Regions from separate parts of the Gracilibacillus xinjiangensis genome, predicted to be linked through region 1. Evidence: riboswitches for the same ligand, from Rfam matches in the RefSeq annotation. Region 1 holds a riboswitch; each other region holds the start of a gene.
What was found. A riboswitch is a leader RNA that binds a small molecule or an ion and turns the genes downstream of it on or off. The one in region 1 is predicted to bind S-adenosylmethionine.

Region 1 (5,643 bases):
TTTATTTGCTATATTAGCACTTTTGGTAATCGTTTTATCTGGTATCTTCTCTGGTGTGTCAATAAATAATCCAACAACAGGTGAAGAGGTACAAGTTCATAACTTATTTAGTGTTGACGGTCTGCAATACATTTTCCAAAATGCTGTTGATAATTTTATAGGTTTTGCGCCATTAGGAGCAGTGCTTGTTACAATGTTAGGGATCGGATTAGCGGAACAGACTGGGCTTGTTAATTCAACATTAAAAGCAACAGTTTTCTCCTTTCCTACACGACTTTTAACAGCTGCACTTGTGTTTGCGGGGGTCATGTCCAGCCTTGCCATTAATGCTGGCTATGTTGTTTTACCACCATTGGGGGCTGTATTGTTTCTAGGCCTTGGCCGTCACCCGATCGCAGGACTGGCAGCAGCATTTGCGGGTGTTTCTGGTGGGTTTGGCGCCAACTTGTTTTTAACTTCCACTGATGCAATTTTGCGTGAATTAACAGCGGAAGCAACTCGAACCATTGACCCGCAATATGCGGATACAATTACTGTATCGATGAATTGGTACTTTGCCGCTATTTCTGTTGTATTAGTTACTGTCATTGGTACGTTAGTTACTGAAAAAGTGATCGAACCACGTCTCGGAAAATATGAAGGGGAGAGAAAGGGTGAGCAAGTAGATGAGCTTACTCTAGTAGAGAAGAAAGGGCTGCGTTTTGCCGCAATTAGTTTTCTGATTACATTAGCAGTCATGGCCTTTTTATCATTTGGGCCATTAAGAGGGGATGGAGGCTATATGGAATCCCCGTTCTTTGACTCACTTGTATTTGTCATTTTCATTATTTTCTTCGTTCCAGGTCTTGTCTATGGAATTGTCTCCAAAGTAATTCAAAACGATAAAGATTTAACGAAATTATTAGGGAAAACAATGGCAAGCATGAGCGGTTATATTGCTTTAGCTTTTACTGCAGGGCAATTCATTGCATACTTCCGGGAAACAAATATGGGAACAGTGATTGCATTCAAAGGCGCTGAATTTTTAAAGGAGACAGGCTTTGACGGATTTGGTCTAATTTTAACATTTATCTTTTTAACAATGCTTATCAATCTCTTTATAGGCAGCTCTTCAGCTAAGTGGACGATTTTAGCACCAGTCTTTGTACCAATTATGATGAACCTTGGTTATACACCAGAATTAACTACATTAGTTTACCGAATATCAGATTCTGTGACGAATATGATTACACCATTATTATTGTATTTCCCGGTAATCATTGCTTTTGCTCAGCGATATGAGAAGAAGATTGGTATTGGAACATTAATTTCTATTATGCTTCCATATTCTGCAGCATTTTCTGTAGGATGGATTATCTTGTTGTTTATTTGGATGTTGTTAGGTCTGCCTGTAGGGCCAGGCGCGGGGATTCACTATCCGATCCAATAAAGTAGGCTAAATATTTTTTAATAGTAGGGTGGCAGTTCCACGAAGGCTCAAAAAAGTGGAAAAAGTAATTCAATATGTCCCCGTTGTTACTTTTTCCCACTTGTTGCTTTTGATGATAGAAAGGTTTACTATTACAAAATAAAACCTAGTATATTTCGTTTCACTATGGTCGGACAAGTTGACAGATTAATTGCATCAGCAGGAGGTACATAAATGGATTATGAAGTAATTATCATAGGTGCGGGATCAATGGGTATGGCGGCAGGTTACTACCTAGCTAAGCAAGGAAAACGAGTGTTGTTAGTCGATAAATACAGCCCGCCGCATACCTTTGGTTCTCATCATGGGGAAACGAGGATAATTCGCCATGCTTATGGCGAAGGTGAGAGTTATGTGGAGATGGCATTGCGTTCACAGCAATTATGGAAAGAATTAGAAGATATATCCGGAGAAGATATTTTCCTTCCTACAGGTGTGATAAATGTCGGTGAATCAGATTCCCCGTTTATTCAGAATGTATTAAAAAGCTCAAAAAGTTATAAATTAAATGTAGAGAAGTTAACCGCTGATGAAATCAATCAACGATGGAGTGGCTTCAACGTACCTGATGAGTACATTGGATGTTACGAGCTGGACTCAGGGGTATTGATGAGTGAAAATTGTATCCGTGCATTTAAAAAGCTTGCATTAGAACATGGTGCAGAAATAGTAAGTGATGCAAACATTACAGCAATTTCTATCGAAAATAATAGTGTAACAGTGAAAGCCAATCAACAAAATTATACTGCGAAGTCCCTCATTTTAACGGCAGGTGCCGGCACGAGAAAACTTCTTCCGCAAATTGGGTTAGAGTTGCCTTTGCAAGAATTGCGCACTACTTTCTCATGGTTTGAAACTGGCGAAAACTTAGATCAATACCATTCAACTAATTTTCCGGCATTTTCTTTTCTATCACCTATCGGTACGTATTATGGTTTTCCAAGTATACATGGTGCTGGGGTGAAGATAGGACGACATGACAGCGGAACTCCCAGAGATATGGATAAACCAATCGATCCTTTTGGTACAAGTGATGCAGACAGAGCAGATGTTAGCAATTTTGCAAAACAGTATATGCCAGACCTTGGGGAGCATAAAGTAGGGAAAGCATGTACATACACAAATACTCCTGATGAGGATTTTATTATAGACAAGCATCCTGAACATGATCATGTTGTGATTGCGTGTGGTTTTTCAGGACATGGTTTTAAATTTAGTAGTGCAGTCGGTGAGATTCTTAGTCAATTGGTAACAGGAAATCGTGAGTCTATGTTAAATATTCGACAGTTTTCGATAAAAAGGTTGAAAAACTGTTGACATTCGACTCCTTTCTATATATGATTGAAAATAGTTTTTCCCAAAATATATAATACTTATCAAGAGTGATCGAGGGACATGGCCCGATGACATCCGGCAACCTTCTAATTGTTTAGAAAGGTGCTAATTCCTGCAGAAATTTTTTCTGAAAGATAAGGTTTTTAGATTAAAAGAGCCTTTTTCGATTATAAAAAAGGCTCTTTTAATTTTATTGTCGGGAAAATTAATTTTACTATTCGGTTTATGAAAAGGAGCAGGGTTTGATGTTAAGACTAGAAGGAATACGCAAACTATATGGAGAAGACGGAGATAATCCAGTTGAGGCACTTAAGAACATAAACCTTGAAGTAAAACGAGGAGAAATATATGGAGTAGTGGGATATAGTGGAGCGGGTAAAAGCTCTTTGATACGTTGTGTTAATTTACTTGAGAAACCAACTGCTGGAAGGGTCATTGTTAATGGCAAAGATTTAACGAAACTGCCAGCAAAAGATCTGAGAACAGAACGAAAGAAAATAGGGATGGTTTTTCAACAATTCAACCTGTTGCATTCAAAAACAGCCTTCGGGAATGTCGCGATGCCACTTATTTTGGAAGGATATTCGAAAGAAGCTATTCATGATAAAGTGATGAAACTCCTTTCATTTGTCGGTTTAGCCGATAAAGCAGATCACTATCCTGAGCAGCTATCTGGCGGGCAAAAACAAAGAATCGGTATAGCCCGAGCGCTAGCAACAGATCCACATGTCTTGCTTTGTGATGAAGCTACCTCCGCGCTTGATCCTGATACAACAAATGCTGTACTAGATTTGTTAAAACAAGTGAGAGATGAAATGGGAATTACCATACTTCTAATTACACATGAAATGAATGTGATAAGGGATATTTGCGATAAAGTGGCTGTTATAGATGGCGGAATGATAGTGGAACAGGGTACAACGATAAATCTATTTACATCTCCACAAACAGATATAGCGAAAAGTTTTGTTCGTACGGTCTTAAATGACGCGTTACCTGAAGCAACATGGAAGAACATTTTAGAAAAGGGTTCATCTAATTCTGTTTACAGAATTCTCTACAAAGGTGAATCTGCCAATAGCCCATTGTTATCAAACATTGCTAAGAAGTTCTCTGTTGATGTAAATGTCATTCATGGGACGATAACAACCATTCAAGGTCAGCCGTTTGGTAATATTATCATCGAATTTATCGGGGATTCTCGTGAAGTCAATATAGTTGTTAAGTATGTACAAGAACAAAATACAACAATTAGGGAGGTTGCGGCAGATGGAATTTAGTTGGTCATGGTTTTGGCCTGAGTTATTCGGTTCCCTTAATGAAACACTTTATATGATTTTTGTTGCATTTTTGATATCTTTATTGATTGGTATACCGCTGGGAATTACCTTGGTTATTACTAGAGATCAGGGGATCTTAGCAAATAAAACTGTTTTTAACCTATTGAACATTGTCGTGAATGTTTTACGTTCGATTCCATTTATTATCTTAATTGTTGCAATTATTCCATTGACAAGGTTGATTGTTGGAACATCAATTGGAACGACTGCCGCAATAGTCCCTTTAGTATTCTATACTGCCCCATATATTGGAAGGTTAGTAGAGAATTCTTTATTGGAAGTGGACCAGGGGACAATAGAGCTTGCAGAATCAATGGGTGCTACACCTTGGCAAATTATTTGGAAATTTCTCTTACCAGAAGCATTAAGCTCTTTAATTCTGTCCTTAACCATTGCTATCATTGGCCTAATTGGTGCGACAGCAATGGCTGGAGCAGTAGGTGGTGGTGGAATTGGCGATTTAGCCATTTCATATGGGTACAATCAATTCCAGACAGAGGTTATGGTTGTTACTGTGATCATTCTCGTAATTATGGTACAACTTATTCAATCAATTGGAAACTATTTATCTAAGAAAATTAGAAGATCGTAAGTAATTAATAACAATAATAGATGAGATATAAAAAAACAACTTAGGGGAGTTCAAACATATGAAGAAATTTTTAATTAGTTTTGCAGCAATAATTTTTATTTTAACTGGTTGTGGTTCCAATAACGGATCTGCTGATTCTACTAATGTGAAAGTAGGTACAACTACGGCAGAAACACCGACATGGGAGTTAGTGAAAGAATTGGCGGCAGAAGAGGGTATTGAGATTGAAATTATCCAATTTAGTGATTATGTGCAGCCGAATATTGCCTTAGACAATGGTGAAATTGATTTAAATGCTTTCCAAACAATTACTTACTTTCATTCGTTTAAAGAAGAACAAGGGTTACATTTATCAGCAATAGGAACGACAGCTATTTGGCCTATGGGAATCTATTCTGAAAAAATAGAAGAATTAAGTGAAATAGGGGATGGAGCGCAAATCATTTTGCCTAAAGAACCGACGAACTTAGGAAGAGCATTAATGCTTTTAGAAAAAGCGGAATTGATTACATTAAAAGAAGGATTTAATGGTTCCGGCGGGGTGGAAAGCATCGTGGAAAATCCGAAAAACCTTGATATTGTTACAGTAACAGCAGGCCAAACTGCCAGAGGATTACAAGATGCGACAGCGGCAGTTATTAATTCTGATATTGCCATTGCAGCAGGGCTAAATCCAACAAGTGATCCGGTTTTCCGTGAAGATGAGCAAAGTGTTCCATATATCAATATCATCGCATCACATACGGACCGTAAGAATGAGGAAGTGTTCCAACAAATCGTTGACATTTACCATTCGGAAAAAGTACAGAGCTTCATAGAAGATGAGTATGAAGGAGCAGCTGTCCCAGTGGTTCGACCGATTGAAGAGGTAATAGAGGAGCAATAGGAATAGCCTTAAAAAATACGTT
Region 2 (5,643 bases), on a different contig from region 1:
TTTCCGTTTCCTCTTCAATTTCTTCTTCCAGCTCTTGTGAAAGGTTTTCATTGTCTGATTCCTGATCATGATCATCTATATTTAGTTCATTCGTTTCTGTCTGATTCGTGTCAGGAGAGGATGTTGATATATTGTCTTGATTATTAGTACCGAAATCTATTATTATCAGCGCACTGGCTGTACTGCCTATTATTAATAGGACAAGCAAACTTATGAGGATTTTTTTCATTGCACACACCTTCGATTAGACATTCTTAGATTGTTCTACTGTATATTTCTATACCCATCTTTCTTGTTTTTCACACGTTATAATATATGCATCAAACAGGGAAAACATGTGATATGTAATTTGCCAGGGCAAATGCTTAAGGGAGTTCATTCACTGCTCTGGCAATAATAAATGAGTGTATTTTATCACAGTAAGCAATCCGGGTAAACAGAAATAACCGTGAATCAATAAAGATCCACGGTTATTCTCTCTTGAATAACGGATAGGGAAGGGGATTACTCTCCACGGCGTAAGCGGTCAGCCTCTTGGTAAGGACAACGGTTTTCTACAATAATTTGTCCTTTTGCTTCCGCATTTGCTTTAATTGTGCTATCAGCTTCTTCTCTAAACCACACGATTTTAGCTTTGCCCGAAACTAGATTCGGATTATTAGATTCTACTACTAATACTATATCAATGTCTCCTTCTGCATCGGAAGGGTTACTAACTGCTGGAACACCATAAAGGGTGCTTTCCTGTTCACTGACAGGTGTAATTTGAAAACCTAGCTTTTGTAAATTAGCAACAGTATTTGCAGCCTCCTCACTATAGCCTACTACTGCAATATTTTTTTGGCGGATTCCGGCATTCTCTCTGGCATATGGTGAAGATAACGCCCATACAATCGCTTTTTCAGCATCTATTTTAATTGTCGGTTCACTATTTGTTGCTTTAGCAATTGCTTGATCTAAGTCTTTAATAATATCATCAGCTGTTTCAATCCCGACAGATAAGCGGACAAGTTCTTCTGTCACACCAGATGACTTTAACTGTTCTGCGGATAATTGTTGATGAGTTGTTGAGGCGGGGTGGATAATTAATGACTTCGCATCACCAACATTTGCAACATGTGACCATAACTGGATGTTATTAATAATACCACGTCCAGCTTCTCTGCCACCCTTGATTCCGAAAGTAATGATGGAACCAAAATGATTGCGTAAATACTTTTTCGCTAATTCATGTGAAGGGTGATTTTCTAAACCTGGATAATTTACCCATTCAACTTGTGGATGATCATTTAAATATTCTGCTACCGCTTTTGTATTTTCGCTATGACGTTCGATACGCAAATGCAATGTTTCTAGCCCTTGTAAGAAATAAAAAGCATTCTGCGGGCTTAGACATGCACCAATATCACGTAATAACTGCACACGCAATTTAATGGCGAAGGCAGGCGGTCCAATATCAATACCGAAACGAATGCCATGGTATGTTTCGTCAGGTTCAACAAAACCTGGAAACTTGTCGCTGTTCCAATTAAACTTGCCACTATCAACTACTATGCCACCTATGGTTGTTCCATGACCTCCAATCCACTTTGTTGCGGAATGGACAACGATATCTGCACCCCATGCAATTGGTTTACATAGATATGGGGTAGCAAAAGTATTATCAATAATAAGCGGGATACCATTTTCATGTGCGATATCAGCAACAGCTTCAATATCGAAAATATTTAAGCTTGGATTAGTAATAATTTCTCCGAATATTGCTTTTGTTTTAGGTGTGATCGCAGTGCGGAAATTCTCTGGATTCGATCCATCGATAAATTTCACATCAATTCCATACTTTGGTAACGTTTTGTTAAATAAATTGAACGTTCCTCCATATAAATTACTGTCAGCAAGAATTTCATCACCTGTATTTGCTAGATTCAGAATGGCTAGAGTAATTGCCGCCATTCCAGAGGATGTGGCAACAGCAGCAACACCATCTTCCAGTAATGCCACACGCTGTTCGAATGCATCAACTGTAGGATTCATAATTCGCGAATAAATATTGCCAGGTTCTGCTAGAGCAAATAAGTTCTGTGCATGTTCTGTGTCATTAAATACATAAGATGTTGTCTGGTAAATAGGGACAGCACGTGAATTAGTGGCAGGATCTACTTGTTGGCCGCCATGAAGCAATGATGTTTCATTGCCTGTAAAATCGAATGAATGTGTCATAATACCCCTCCAATTAATATGTAATAAAAAAACCTCTTCTTATCCAGGTAAGAAGAGGTTTGTGTTAACTTATATCCTCCTCTTATCTTTCAGGTTTGCACCTGTAGGAATTAGCACCTTTTCAACTTGGATGCTCCAAACTGACGGTTGCCGGGCTTCAACGGGCCTAGTCCCTCTGCCTCTCTCAATAAGAGTCTATTAATGAAATTATTAATCATATTATAAGTGAAAAGAATGTAAGCGTCAATCATAATGATCAATTTTTGCAATCAGCTCCATTAATTTTTTTAGGCAAATACCTATTACACTCTCTTTACAGGTGCATAGACTAGTATAAAAATAAAAAAAGAAAGGTGATAAAAATGGATAATAAAGAAAAAAGATCAGAACGACTCCCGGTTTGGGGAGATGAACTAATTAGAAAGCTGGATGCATTTATCTACGATAAACCAACACGAAATATTATGGGGACAATTGACCAGTTTTTTGAAAGAGCAAGAGGCCCTGAGAGAATTCCGGCAGATATTTTAGAAACAGAAAAAGAATGGCTGGTCCGTGTTGATTTGCCTGGTGTTAAGAAAGAACAGATTCAGTTAGCTGTTCATGGAAGTCAACTATTGATAAATATTTCGCATAAGGAAGAAACCGAGCATTATGATCAAACGTATCACTATTACAGAAAAGAGAGAAAAGAACAGTATAAGGAACGAACGATTACATTACCATACATGATTGATAAGGATAAAGTCAAAGTAACGTTTACTAATGGCGTATTACAAATCAAAGGTCCAAAGAATAGTCCAGACGAAAAATACTTGTCCATTGATTAACGAAGTGTTGATTCGCTCGTATTAGGGAAAAGTATGCTATATTAAGACAAGGAAAGGGGGGCATCAGATGGGTGTTTATCAATTAGTAATAAGTTTTCTTTTAATTTTTAATATTATATTATCTTTAGCGATCATCTTTTTAGAGAGAAAAAATGCAACATCAACATGGGCATGGATTATGGTTTTAACATTCATTCCTATTTTTGGATTTATTCTATACTTAATTTTCGGTCGAAAGCTTAGTAATAAGACGATCTTTACATGGGATACAAAGAGTAAATTAGGTGTAAAAACAGCTGTACAACACCAATTGAGAGAGATTGAATCAAAACAGTTTCAAGTAAATGATGAAAGAATGCATGCATATGAGGATTTGTTTTACTTACATTTACGGAACAATGATGCCATCTTCTCACAAGATAATGATGTAAAAGTGTTTACTGATGGGAATCGGAAGTTTAATGCACTAATAGAAGATATTGAGAAAGCAAAAGATCATATTCACTTAGTTTACTATATTGTGAGATCAGATCATTTGGGACAGCGGTTAGCGGATGTGCTGATGAGAAAAGCGCAAGAGGGTGTGGAAGTAAGGTTTCTGTATGATGATATGGGATCAAGGAAGTTAAGCCGGAAATTAATACGGAAAATGCGTCAAGCAGGGGCAGAGGTGGAAGGATTCTTTCCCCCATTAATTCCAAAAGTTAATCTGAAAATTAATCATCGGAATCACCGTAAATTGGCGATCATTGATGGAGAAATCGGCTATATCGGTGGTTTTAATATTGGTGATGAATATTTAGGTGTTGATAAACGATTTGGTTATTGGCGGGATACCCACTTAAGGGTTGTTGGCAGTGCAGTCAACCATATGCAAACACGTTTTATTCTTGATTGGAATCAGGCTTCTCGCAATGACATTGATTACCATAAGCGTTATTATGCAACAAAGCCTGCAGGTAAAATTGGTATGCAAATTGTTTCAAGCGGTCCTGATTCGGAGTGGGAGCAAATTAAGCATGGCTATATGAAAATGATTATGTCTGCAAAGAAATATATTTTTATCCAAACACCGTATTTTATTCCAGATGAGAGTCTGCTAGATGCATTAAAGATAGCATGTTTGTCCGGTGTTGATGTTAGAATTATGATACCGAACAAGCCTGATCACCCGTTTGTCTATTGGGCAACATACTCTTATATTGGTGAATTACTGAAAGCAGGGGCAACGGTTTATATTTATCAGAAGGGATTCTTACATGCTAAGATGATTATAGTAGATGGAGCCATTGCATCTGTCGGAACGGCAAATATTGATGTAAGAAGTTTCCGTCTGAACTTTGAGGTGAATGCTTTTATATATAATGAGACATTGGCAGAAATGCTTGTGGATGAATTTGAGAAAGATATGGAAAATGTAACACAACTAACTTATGCGCTATATCAAAAAAGGCCGTTATGGATTCGATTTAAAGAATCGGTATCACGGTTGATATCGCCTATTTTATAATCAGGAATGTCTGAAAGAAGGAGTTGACCGCATTGCGAGGCTTGAAAGTAGAAGGATTAACAAAAACATATGGGGAAAAAGTGCTTTTTGACAGTATCACTTTCTCCGTAAGTGAGAATGACCGGATCGGGTTGATTGGTGTAAATGGAACAGGGAAATCTACATTACTGAAAGTATTAGCAAAATTAGACACAGCTGAATCTGGCGGGATGGACCACCCAAATGATTATCGAATGGAATACTTAGATCAGGAACCGAAATTAGATAGCGGATTATCTGTCCTTGACCAGATTTATTATGGTGAGGCAAAAACAATTGTGACACTACGAAATTATGAGCGGGCTGTATTAGAATTAGAGCGGGAACCGGAGAATACGCACTTGCAGCAAAAGTTACTTCAAATGCAAGCAGAGATGGATCATCTGGATGCATGGGATGCTATGACTGTTGCAAAAACGGTACTGACTAAATTAGGGATAACGAATATGAATCAGAAGGTGGAAGAGCTTTCTGGCGGTCAGAAAAAAAGGGTGGCCATTGCAAAGGCTTTAATTCAACCAGCTGATTTATTGATTTTAGATGAGCCGACAAACCATTTAGATAATGATACGATTGAATGGTTAGAAGAATATGTACCACAATATAAAGGGGCGATATTGCTTGTAACCCATGACCGCTATTTTCTGAATCGTGTAACGAATCGGATTTTTGAACTTAGTAATGGGAATCTCTATACATACAATGGGAACTACCAAACATTTCTTGAACAAAAAGCGATGAGGGAAGAACAGGAAATACAAGCAGAGAAAAAACATCAGAATCTATTGAAAAAAGAAATAGCATGGCTTCGCAGTGGGGTAAAAGCACGAACAACGAAACAAAAGGCAAGAATTGATCGGGCAGAGCAATTAAAAGAAGTTAGTTTTCATACAAATAAGGATGAAATAGATTTTCAGGTTGGTTCCATTCGATTAGGCAAAAAAGTGATAGAGGCAGAAGGTCTGTCGAAAAGTTATCAAGGGAAGATCTTATTCCGCGATTTCGATTTCTTAATAAAACCTGGCGACCGAATCGGGATTGTTG
Region 3 (5,643 bases), on a different contig from region 1:
CTCCTTCATACTTGGTGCGGTACATTGGATCCAGCTGTTTTCAACAAAATTCTCTTCTCTATTTAATTTCCCCTCGGGTGTCGATAGATATATAGAAATCATAAGTATTCTTCCTTTCTAATAGAAGACTATACCACGGAGAACATACGAGTAAACAAAAATTAAAAGAGCTCATAGTAAAAATTCCATGTGTCGTATATATAACCGCATTATATAGTAAGTTAGCAATAAATAGAGAATTACCGAAATATACTATTCTAAGTAAATCGTAGGATAAAATGTAAAAAAACAATATTATAGAAGATATTAGGTGATAAGGCCTAATGGATTGTGTATAATTAATAAAAGGGTAATGCACGGAAGATAAAAGGATGGGAAACAAATGATAAATGAAAGTCACCAACTTGTTAACAATAAATTGTGGACTGTGAAAGTGCTAAATATCTATTGGATAATGGTATTCATGTCATTTGCAGGGCAAGTGATTGGTTTAATTATCACGATATACTACTTCCCATATTATGTAAAGGAGTATACAATAAGTAAATTACTAATTCCTGCAACTATACAATTAGCTGCAATGGGATTAACTAGTTACTTTATTAAGGTAAAAGGGGTAAAAGGTGCTAGAATTTTGACATTTACGGGCACGATATCTGCACTGGCTATCATTATCAGTCACCCTTCTGTACCAGGACTCCAGGTTCTGATGTTGCTGCCAATGGCTGCCATATTAATTTATTTGGATCAGAAAAAACTTAAATTTAGTTTGATTGTAAATCTTATTGGTTTGTCTTCCATTTATTTATTGCCATCAATTCGAGCTGCTGTATCTGTATATGAATATTTTGCTTATATCTTTGTTTTATTATGCAGCTACTTCGTTTTTCTGTTCATTCTATCCAGGGTAAATGAAGTTCTAGAGATGCTGCATAAGACTACAGAGAAGGAGCGGGAATTAATGGTGAAGAGTACAATGATGGAAAGGCTGACGAAGATTGATGCACTAACAGGGCTTTATAATCATAAAACATTCCATGAATATCTGGACTTTCTATATGAACAAAGTATAGTTTATGATATGCCGTTGCAATTAGCTGTTATTGATATTGACAATTTTAAAAGGGTAAATGATAAATATGGACATAGTAATGGGGATATTGTATTAAAGCGTGTGGCAATTGCCATTTCCGAAAAAGTAACAGAGGATGATATTGTTGCCAGGTATGGGGGGGAAGAATTTGCTGTATTACTGACAAACAAACAGTTAGAAACAACCTATAGTTTGTTAGAAGAAATTCGTTGTCATATTTCTGAACAGTTTCATGAGGAATTAAATGGAAATGTAACGGTTAGTATTGGCTTGAAACACCTCGAGAAACACTTATCTAAGGTGGATTTCTTTGATGAAGCAGATGATCTTCTATATCGGGCAAAACATAAAGGGAAAAATCAAATTGTCTGTGACCAATTAAATCTAGCATCCTTTAATGAAAAGGCACTAAATGGCCAGCATTAGTAATATATCATTGTTTATGGTTTTTAATATTCTGAATTCTTTGAAAAAAAGTATTGCATTTTATTGAACGATATATTAAACTTACAATCAGTTACTCATAAGTACTAGCTACTGGTTGAGTTACACCATCCATTAATCCGGGATATAAATAATTCCTGGAAATGAAAGTATCATTTTATAAAATTAAATAATTTCTTATCAAGAGAGGCGGAGGGATTTGGCCCTGCGATGTCTCAGCAACCAGTCTATATCGATAGACCCGGTGCTAATTCCAATAGACTGTCAAACAGTCTAAAAGATAAGAAGAATGACTTTTGCTAATGAAAGGCCTTCTTCTTAGAAGGTCTTTTTTGATGCTAATTAAGAAAAGTTAAATGCCAAAAAAAGGAGAATGAACAATGACAACAAAACTAATTACAGCACCATTTAAAGCCGACCATGTAGGAAGTCTGTTAAGACCAGAGAGTCTGCTGAAAGCGAGAAAAGATTTTCAAGAAGGGAAAATCTCCTCAGAACAGTTGCGTGAAGTGGAGAATAAAGAAATTGCACACATTGTTGATAAACAAATTGAAGTAGGTTTAGAGCTTGTTACTGACGGAGAGTTTCGCCGTCGCTTCTGGCATACCGACTTTTTGGAGCATTTAAACGGGATTGAAGGATATGTTCCGGAAGTTGGCTATATCTTTAATGGAGAAGAAGAAACAGAGAGATATAATATCCGCAATAATGGCAAGGTTTCTTTTAATCCAAAACATCCATTTATTCAGGATTTTAAAGAATTTAACGAAATTGTTGACGGAAGAGCGGTTGCTAAACAGACAATCCCTAGTCCGAATCAATTATTTAATGAAGGAATTCGCAATGCTTCTATTTATCCAGATATTGAAGAATTTGCAAAAGATGTGATTCAGGCATATCGTGATGCAATCAAAGCATTTTATGATGCGGGTGTTCGTTACCTTCAATTTGATGATGTGTATATTGCAGGACTATCTTCACCAGATATCCCGTTTAATGACGGAGAATTTTCAAGAGATTACTTAATTGATTTGGCATTACGTGTTGTAAATGGCGTACTTGAAGACAAACCTGGTGACCTTATTGTAACAACACACCTTTGCCGTGGAAACTATCGTTCTAACTGGGCATTTGAAGGCAGTTATGACTTAATTGCACCGACATTATTCGCAAAAGAAAAAGTGAACGGCTTTTTCCTGGAGTATGATGATGAACGCTCAGGCGGTTTTAAACCATTAGATCATATTCCGAACGGCGGAGCTCACGTTGTACTTGGACTGATTACTTCAAAGAATGGAGAATTAGAGGATAAAGAATTGATTAAAGCTCGTGTAGAAGAAGCATCCAAATATGTTCCATTAAATCAGCTGTGTTTAAGTCCTCAATGCGGCTTTGCCTCTACACACCATGGGAATAAATTAACAGAAGAAGACCAATGGAATAAATTGAAGTACATTGTAGATTTAGCAAAAGAGATCTGGGGATAAAATGGTTTACACGCCTTTGTTGCATTAGAAGCGACAAAGGCTTTTTTATTGGTAAGAGCAAAAGAGATTTTGGACGAGACTATTTTAACTAGGTATAATTTATGGTATGATCGAAGACATCAATAAAAAAAAGGAGTCTGGAGATACTATGGAGATTCCGATTCTGCATGAGGATAACCATCTGCTTGCTGTCGAGAAACCTGTTAACGTTCCAGTTCAAGCAGATCGCTCACAAGATGAGGATCTGTTAAACATATTAAAAAAAGATATCAAACAACGTTATCAGAAACCGGGGAATGTATATTTAGCTTTAGTGCATCGATTAGATCGGCCTGTTGGCGGTGCCATGGTATTTGCTAAAACATCCAAAGCGGCATCCCGATTATCTGATGCGATTCGAAGAAACTCTGTCACTAAGCAATATTTAGCGGTGATTCATGGCTTGCCCTATAAGAAGTCTGGCAGATTAGAGGATTATTTAGTAAAAGATCGACAAAAAAATATAGTCAGGACAGCTTCGGAAAGGGAGACAAAAGCGAAAAAGGCGGTATTGGACTATCAAGTTCTCGAAACATCCAATAATTTTAGTCTAGTGAAAGTTGATCTGCATACAGGTCGTCCTCACCAGATAAGAGTTCAATTTGCCTCACGTGGTTTCCCTCTCTTCGGTGATCAGAAATATGGAGCAAAAGTCAATAAACCAGGACAACAAATTGCATTATGGTCCCATTGTATTGGATTTGACCACCCAGTAAAAAAAGAAGAAACCTATTGTGACTCCATCCCGCCAAATGATTATCCCTGGAATTTATGGGAAGCAATATAGTATTGGAGAGTAACTATCTTTTGATAGTTGCTTTTATTTGTCTTATAAACTATTAAAAGATTGATCGAGAGGTTAGGTATTATGAAACAGAAAAAGTATTTTTATTATTTTCTTCAGGAGATATCCTTTGAGTTAGCTCAAATTGCCAGAGAACTAGAATACAGTGTATTTACTAGTCCCAGAACAATGCTCACACATGCCCGAGTATTTGTTGAGGGAGTTATCCAGCATGTTTTTCATTTAGAAAAGATATCAGAATATGAAAAGACAGGCTTAAATGATCGAATTCATTGTTTAGTGGATCAAGGTCTTATCCTGAAAGAACAAAGTGATGCAATGCATAATATCCGCTTGCTAGGTAATGATGCAGCACATCAAACAAGAAATTTCCGGTTTTCAGAAGCATTATCTGCGTGGGAATCACTCTACATTGTGATTAAATGGTATGTAGAAACATATGGCTCTGCAACAGTGGAAGTCCCTGAATATAAAGATCCATCAATAGAACAAGCGCACACTTACGATATTCAGGAAATTCATTTACGGTTGAAAGAATTAGAGGACAATTTGACGATTCAAATTAATCAAGTAACAAATCCTGATAAGGAATTAGAAAAACACCAGAATGTACCTATAGCGGAAACTGTACTTCTTCCAGGTGATACAACGATTCGAGTCATCCAGTATAATAATGAGCAAATAGAGATTCCTTACTTTCTTCGAGATGCATTTTTATTGCCTCAAAGGTTCCCAAGTGCAGAACGATTTATGATTGCATTAGGTGGTGTCCAACAGGGACGGGTTATGAGTGAGTTACCTGCCAGGATTAATGGAATGTCGAAACTTGTGAAACGGTATAAAGAAGAAAATGAAGCATACTTCTTTTCAGATCTGAAACAATTCGTTGAGGAGGAGAGGATTCGGCGAAATGTTTTTCAGCAGCACCCTGGCGAGTTGTTTTTATTCTTTCGTTCAGAATATATAATTATGACCGATGGTTTAGCCACTACACTCTTAACGGAAGACAATTTCAGCGGCTTCCCTAATTTCCTCAGACAAATGCATGAAGATAATATTAACAAAGTAGGACAGCTGCCACAAGAACTTTTAGTCCTTGCCAAATACGATAGAGTAGGGGTAGGAACGGTAGAAAAATTATTCCGCCAGTTAAAAAATTTTCAATAATTGGATGCGTATTTTCAGTCAATTACAGTGATATGTAGTATGACAAAACGGATAATTAATTATTTCCCCATGTTTTTTAGTACTATACTTTTTTCTTAAATGAAGTATAATATTTTCATGACAACATAGGAGTGATGGAAATGGATGGACATCTTGTGAAGAGTGTGATTATGCTTACAGGATCTGAACTGAAAATGCTTTATATCTTATTAATTAATTCACCATTGAGTAGTGTTCTGTCAATGAATCAAGTGAATTTTGCTTCATATCTTGAGGAACAAATGGAAAAATTGAGAAGTCATAATAAAGAGAAAATGCAGGTCGATATTTTCTTGAAAATGACCGAATTGTTTAAGTTAAAGGGGCTAAATTACTCGAATGAAAAAGTCTTGTTTGAACAATCGTCCTACATCTTCAACCAAGCTTTTCATCAATTATCTAAAGATAATAAAAATCTGAAACAAGCTATTTCAGATAATGAGAGAAAAAGCATTTTTATCCAAACTCATTTCGATAAATTATTTAGTAAAGAACCCTTAGCAACTCCTTCCATTCTTCTCTTTAAAGATGTGAAGGTAGTAAAGAATGTTCTTTCAAATAATCGATTT
Region 4 (5,643 bases), on a different contig from region 1:
TTTTTACCCATAACAGCAAGACCTACCACACCGAATTGTTGTTTTGCCATTTCTAATTCGCTCCTTTACTAATTAACTGCATATGTATTATTCCACTCCACTATTTTAGCATGAAATAGAATAATGCGTAAATCTGGTTTAGAAAAAATCATTCCATATATAAAGTTATTATATCCTGCTTACTACTGCAAGTAATTACATTCTATTTTCTGAAATTTCTGCATTTTATAACACAAATTGCTCAATTGCTCTTGCGATGCCATCTTCATCATTAGAGGCTGTAATCCAGTCTGCAACTTCTTTAACAGCTTCCTGCGCATTCCCCATTGCAACACCAATCCCAGCCTTTTCAATCATTTTAATATCATTTAAACTGTCGCCAGCTACCATTACCTGGTCCATAGTAATACCTAAACGGTCACATACTATTTCAATCGCTGCTGCTTTATTTACCCCGGCTGCATTCACTTCGATATTAGTTGGACTGGAATTACTTAATTCAATCTCATCCCATTCTCCCAATGTCTGCATTAATTTTTCTTTCACGTCTGGAGTTTCCGTATCAAAACCGAATTTTAACCATTCATGTGCATTAACATCTTCAGGTACTTCGCCTCGCCATATTTTATCAATGGATGACAGCCATGCCCATGTCTTGTGTTCTTCTTTTAGGGCAATAAGTTTTTCCATCACCTTCACATCTAATGTTTGTCTGGCAATCAATTCACCTGTCATTGTCCAAATTTCACTGCCATTCACTGTAATTAAATAATGAATGTCCAGTTCTTTTGCTATTTCAGAACTTGTTTGATAATGTCTGCCTGTTGAAATGATAACCTCAACACCTTTTTCACGCGCCTTTATAATTGCTTCCTTATTTGCTTCTGACACTTTGTGTTTCGTATTTAGTAACGTTCCATCCATATCTAATGCAATTAACCGAATGTCCTTCATTTAGAATCCTCCTTTACCCTTTTTATTTTATGTGATACCAACTAATTTAGCAAAAATGCGAAGGTTATTTCATGTTATAATGTGTATATTATAGCAACATGGTATTGATACTATGTTTATAATTTATATTGAGATTAAAGGAATTCATGAGGTGATTTATATGCAAAAACGAGCTGTAGTAAGTGTTGTTGGTAAAGATCAGGTTGGTATTATCGCCAAAGTTACAACCATCTTAGCAGAAAATAAAGTCAATATTTCTGACATTAGTCAAACGATCTTACAAGATTTCTTTACAATGATCATGCTGATTGATATTAATGATCCAAACAAGTTAAGTATACTTCAAAAAAATTTTGAACCTGTTGAACAAGAACTTGGACTTAAAATTAATATTCAATTAGAAGATGTTTTTCAAGCAATGCATCGTGTTTAATAAGGAGGAAGTTGAATGGCTATAGCTTTTACAGAAATCCAGGAAACCATACGGATGGTAGAAATGGAACATTTGGACATAAGAACAGTTACAATGGGTATTAGCCTCCGTGATTGTGCTGATCCTGACTTTTCTCAACTGAAAGAAAAGGTGTATAAGAAAATTACAACATATGCAAAAAATTTACAAACAACCGCAAATCAAGTCGCAGAAGAATATGGGGTTCCAATCATTAATAAAAGGATTGCCATTTCCCCTGTTGCTGAATTACTTGGAACTGCTTCAAAAGAACAAGCAGTTGAACTTGCTAAAACGTTGGATGATGCGGCAAAATATTTGAATATTGATTTTATTGGTGGTTATTCCGCATTAGTACATAAAGGCATCTCAAAAGGCGACCAAATCCTGTTAGATGCATTACCGGAAGCATTAAGCCAAACTGAAAGGGTTTGTGCATCTATCTCAGTTGCAACTACAAGAACTGGAATTAATATGGATGCTGTCGCACAAATGGGTAAGATCATTAAAAAAACGGCAGAATTGACAAAGGAACAAAACAGTATTGGGTGTGCCAAGTTAGTTGTTTTTTGTAACCCTGTTGAAGACAATCCATTTATGGCAGGTGCGTTTCATGGTGCAGGCGAGGGTGAAGCAGTACTAAGTGTAGGGGTTAGTGGCCCTGGTGTTGTTTTAAATGCATTAAGAAGGTATCCAGATGCAGACCTTGGCGAAGTTTCTGATGTGATTAAAAAAACGGCCTTCAAAATCACTAGAGCAGGAGAATTAATTGGACGGGTTGTTGCCGAACGCCTCAATGTACCATTTGGAATAATGGACCTGTCACTTGCTCCAACCAATGCAATGAATGATAGTGTTGCAGAAATTTTAGAAGAAATTGGACTAGAGCGTGTTGGTACACATGGTACAATAGCGGCCCTTGCTTTAATGAATGATGCGGTAAAAAAAGGCGGAGCAATGGCTAGTTCTTATGTTGGTGGTTTAAGCGGTGCTTTTATACCTGTAAGTGAAGACAATGGAATGATCCGCGGCATTGAAGATAATGCTCTTACACTTTCTAAGTTAGAGGCTATGACTTGTGTATGCTCTGTCGGTTTAGATATGATTGCATTAGATGGCAAGGCTAGCCCGGAAACACTTGGAGCAATAATCGCTGATGAAGCTGCAATTGGTATGATAAATAAAAAAACAACTGCTGTAAGAGTGATCCCGGTTATAGGGAAAGAAGCTGGTGAAGTTGTAGAGTTTGGTGGATTATTGGGGCGAGCTCCCATCATTGGTGTAAACCAGTTCAGTTCAGATAAACTCATCCAAAGAGGCGGGAGAATACCTGCACCAATCCAGGCATTAACCAATTAACTTTGATACAATAATATTGTTTAACTATTGGAATAATTAGATAATTCAAACTTTTTATTGTATTATTGACTAGTATTAAGAAAGATGCTATGATATCGACTAATGAAAAGAATAGACTCTTATCAAGAGAGGTGGAGGGACTGGCCCTATGAAACCCAGCAACCGTTAGAATTCGTTCTAAAAGGTGCTAATTCCACAAAGTGTATGCTTTGAAAGATAAGAGGACATCACGGGATACAATAGTCCTTTCTGTCCTCTTGTGCAGAAAGGACTTTTTTATGTTCTTTTCTAATTACTTGTCTTAACTTGCGAGGAAAGGAGTGGATTCAGTTGATTCAAATAAAAAACTTAAAGAAATTATATCAAACAAAGAAACAAAGTGTTCAAGCAGTGGATGATGTTTCTTTAACAATAAATCAAGGAGAGATCTTTGGTGTAATAGGGTACAGCGGTGCTGGTAAAAGTACATTTATCAGACTAATAAATCGATTAGAAGAACCCACTTCGGGATCTATTAAAATACATGATAAAGATATTACCAAAATGGCAGCGAATGAACTACGCATAAAACGTCAAAAAATTGGAATGATCTTTCAACATTTTAATTTACTGTGGTCAAGAACTGTCTTTGATAATATTGCATTCCCACTTGAAATTGCTGGTGTTTCAAAAGCAGAGGTAAAAAAGAAAGTTTCTGAACTTATTAATCTAGTAGGATTATCCGGTAAAGAAAATAGTTATCCATCACAATTAAGTGGTGGTCAAAAACAAAGAGTAGGTATTGCAAGAGCTTTAGCCAATGACCCGGAAGTCTTATTATGTGATGAAGCCACTTCTGCTCTCGATCCGGAAACGACAGATGATATCCTCGATTTGCTTGTTTCTATTAATCAAAAACTTGGTCTTACTATTATCCTGATTACTCACGAAATGCATGTAATTCAAAAGATTTGTCATCGTGTTGCTGTAATGGAGAATGGTAAAGTAGTGGAAACTGGCGAAGTACTAGATGTCTTTGTCCGACCGCAATCCAAAACGACGAAAAGATTTGTTCAGCAACTAAATCCATTAGAACATGAACAAGATAAATTAGCAGAATTTATTAATGACAGAAGCGATAGTGAAGTAATTAAACTTCATTTTATTGGAAAAGATACAAAGCGTGCACTAATTAGTGAAATCGCAAAAAATTTTACTGTAGAAGTAAACATACTACAAGGTTCCATTACCCCAACACAAGAAGGTTCGTTTGGGACATTATATATTGAATTAAATGGAGAAAGTGATGTTTTAACAAATACAATAAAATATATCAAAGATGCTGGAGTGGAAGTCGAGGTGTTAAAACATGCTTAACGAATGGTTTCCGAATGTTATTCCAGGAGATGTATGGGTTGCTACACAAGAAACATTGTATATGACAATCATTGCAGTTATTGGCACATTAATTTTAGGTATTTTATTAGGGTTGCTACTATTTTTAACAGATCAGGGAAACCTATGGGAAAACCGAATTATTAATTTTATTACAGCTCTAGTTGTTAATGTCTTCCGCGCCATCCCTTTCATCATATTAGTTTTGCTTTTATTCCCTTTTACCGATTTTTTAATCGGTACAATCAGAGGTTGGAAGGCTGCTTTACCTGCTCTAATTGTTGGAGCAGCTCCATTTTACGCAAGACTGGTTGAAATTGGATTAAAAGAAGTGGATAAAGGTGTGGTGGAAGCAGCTAAATCAATGGGAGCAAAAGCACATACGATAATATTTAAAGTCTTATTGCCAGAATCTATGCCTGCATTAATATCTGGTTTAACTGTCACAAGTATTGCATTGATAGGCTATACAGCAATGGCTGGTGTCATAGGCGCTGGAGGCTTAGGTGATTTGGCTTATATGAAAGGCTTTTTAAGAAGAGATTTTGATGTCGTACTATTGTGTACTATTCTTATCATTTTCCTTGTCTTCATCTTACAATTTATAGGTGATTTACTATCGAAAATGGTTGATAAAAGATAAATATAAAATAGTTGAAAGGATGATTTAAAATGAAAAAATTGTTAAGTTTATTATTAGCAACATTGTTATTTTTGGTATTAGCAGCATGCGGGAACTCCGAGAAGGAGGAAGCAACTGATGGGGAGAATGGGGATGAACCAGTTGCTATTACAGTTGGTGCTACTAGTGTTCCACATGCAGAACTATTGGAACAAGCTGTACCAATTCTTGCTGAGGAAGGAATTGAACTTACTGTTGAGACATATCAGGAATACACTTTCTTAAATGAAGATACTGATAATGGAACGATCGATGCTAACTATTTCCAACACATTCCTTACTTTGAAGGGCAAAAAGAAGAATTTGGTTTTGATATCGTTAATTTAGGCGGAATTCATATTGAGCCAATTGGGATATATTCTCAAGATATTACTAGCAAAGATGACATACCTGAAGGCACTGCTTTTATTATGAGCCGTAACGTACCAGATCACGGGAGAATTCTTACTCTTTTAGAAAAAGAAGGATTAATAACACTTGATGAGAATGTAGATAAGCAATCTGCTACTATTGAAGACATCGTAGATAACCCGTTAAATTTAGAATTTGATGTAAGTATTGACCCAGGTTTTCTTCCGGAGCTTTATGACAGAGAATCAAATGCACTGTTAGCGATTAATACAAACTATGCATTAGAAGCTGGACTAGTACCAACAGAAGATGCATTAATTCTCGAAGATACAGATTCACCTTACGTAAACATCATCGCTGCTCGCAGTGAAGATGAAAACAATGGAGCACTTCTAAGACTTGTAGAAGTATTGCGTTCAGAAGAAATTCAAAACTTTATTAACGAGGAATACCAAGGTTCCGTAATCCCGGT

Region 2: it holds a riboswitch for S-adenosylmethionine, as region 1 does, so the genes downstream of both, ACFOY7_RS06890 (PLP-dependent aspartate aminotransferase family protein) here and ACFOY7_RS04120 (methionine ABC transporter ATP-binding protein) in region 1, are expected to answer to the same signal.
Region 3: it holds a riboswitch for S-adenosylmethionine, as region 1 does, so the genes downstream of both, ACFOY7_RS13750 (5-methyltetrahydropteroyltriglutamate--homocysteine S-methyltransferase) here and ACFOY7_RS04120 (methionine ABC transporter ATP-binding protein) in region 1, are expected to answer to the same signal.
Region 4: it holds a riboswitch for S-adenosylmethionine, as region 1 does, so the genes downstream of both, ACFOY7_RS00360 (methionine ABC transporter ATP-binding protein) here and ACFOY7_RS04120 (methionine ABC transporter ATP-binding protein) in region 1, are expected to answer to the same signal.

Annotation. Positions count from the first base shown of each region.
Region 1 covers NZ_JBHSDT010000003.1:239,186-244,828, reverse strand. Annotated here, with positions in the region: gene ACFOY7_RS04130 (AbgT family transporter) at 1-1,429, shown strand, start outside; gene solA (N-methyl-L-tryptophan oxidase) at 1,643-2,785, shown strand; SAM riboswitch class I at 2,839-2,944, shown strand; gene ACFOY7_RS04120 (methionine ABC transporter ATP-binding protein) at 3,049-4,083, shown strand; gene ACFOY7_RS04115 (methionine ABC transporter permease) at 4,073-4,735, shown strand; gene ACFOY7_RS04110 (MetQ/NlpA family ABC transporter substrate-binding protein) at 4,794-5,621, shown strand.
Region 2 covers NZ_JBHSDT010000004.1:569,828-575,470, forward strand. Annotated here, with positions in the region: gene ACFOY7_RS06885 (GDSL-type esterase/lipase family protein) at 1-229, opposite strand, end outside; gene ACFOY7_RS06890 (PLP-dependent aspartate aminotransferase family protein) at 505-2,220, opposite strand; SAM riboswitch class I at 2,300-2,414, opposite strand; gene ACFOY7_RS06895 (Hsp20/alpha crystallin family protein) at 2,583-3,050, shown strand; gene cls (cardiolipin synthase) at 3,118-4,560, shown strand; gene ACFOY7_RS06905 (ABC-F family ATP-binding cassette domain-containing protein) at 4,593-5,643, shown strand, end outside.
Region 3 covers NZ_JBHSDT010000008.1:510,241-515,883, forward strand. Annotated here, with positions in the region: gene ACFOY7_RS13740 (magnesium transporter CorA family protein) at 1-102, opposite strand, end outside; gene ACFOY7_RS13745 (GGDEF domain-containing protein) at 383-1,519, shown strand; SAM riboswitch class I at 1,712-1,824, shown strand; gene ACFOY7_RS13750 (5-methyltetrahydropteroyltriglutamate--homocysteine S-methyltransferase) at 1,918-3,024, shown strand; gene ACFOY7_RS13755 (RluA family pseudouridine synthase) at 3,173-3,850, shown strand; gene ACFOY7_RS13760 (DUF4145 domain-containing protein) at 3,932-5,035, shown strand; gene ACFOY7_RS13765 (hypothetical protein) at 5,176-5,643, shown strand, end outside.
Region 4 covers NZ_JBHSDT010000001.1:66,804-72,446, forward strand. Annotated here, with positions in the region: gene gndA (NADP-dependent phosphogluconate dehydrogenase) at 1-50, opposite strand, end outside; gene ACFOY7_RS00345 (Cof-type HAD-IIB family hydrolase) at 226-954, opposite strand; gene ACFOY7_RS00350 (ACT domain-containing protein) at 1,115-1,387, shown strand; gene ACFOY7_RS00355 (PFL family protein) at 1,403-2,764, shown strand; SAM riboswitch class I at 2,881-2,987, shown strand; gene ACFOY7_RS00360 (methionine ABC transporter ATP-binding protein) at 3,095-4,120, shown strand; gene ACFOY7_RS00365 (methionine ABC transporter permease) at 4,113-4,781, shown strand; gene ACFOY7_RS00370 (MetQ/NlpA family ABC transporter substrate-binding protein) at 4,811-5,643, shown strand, end outside.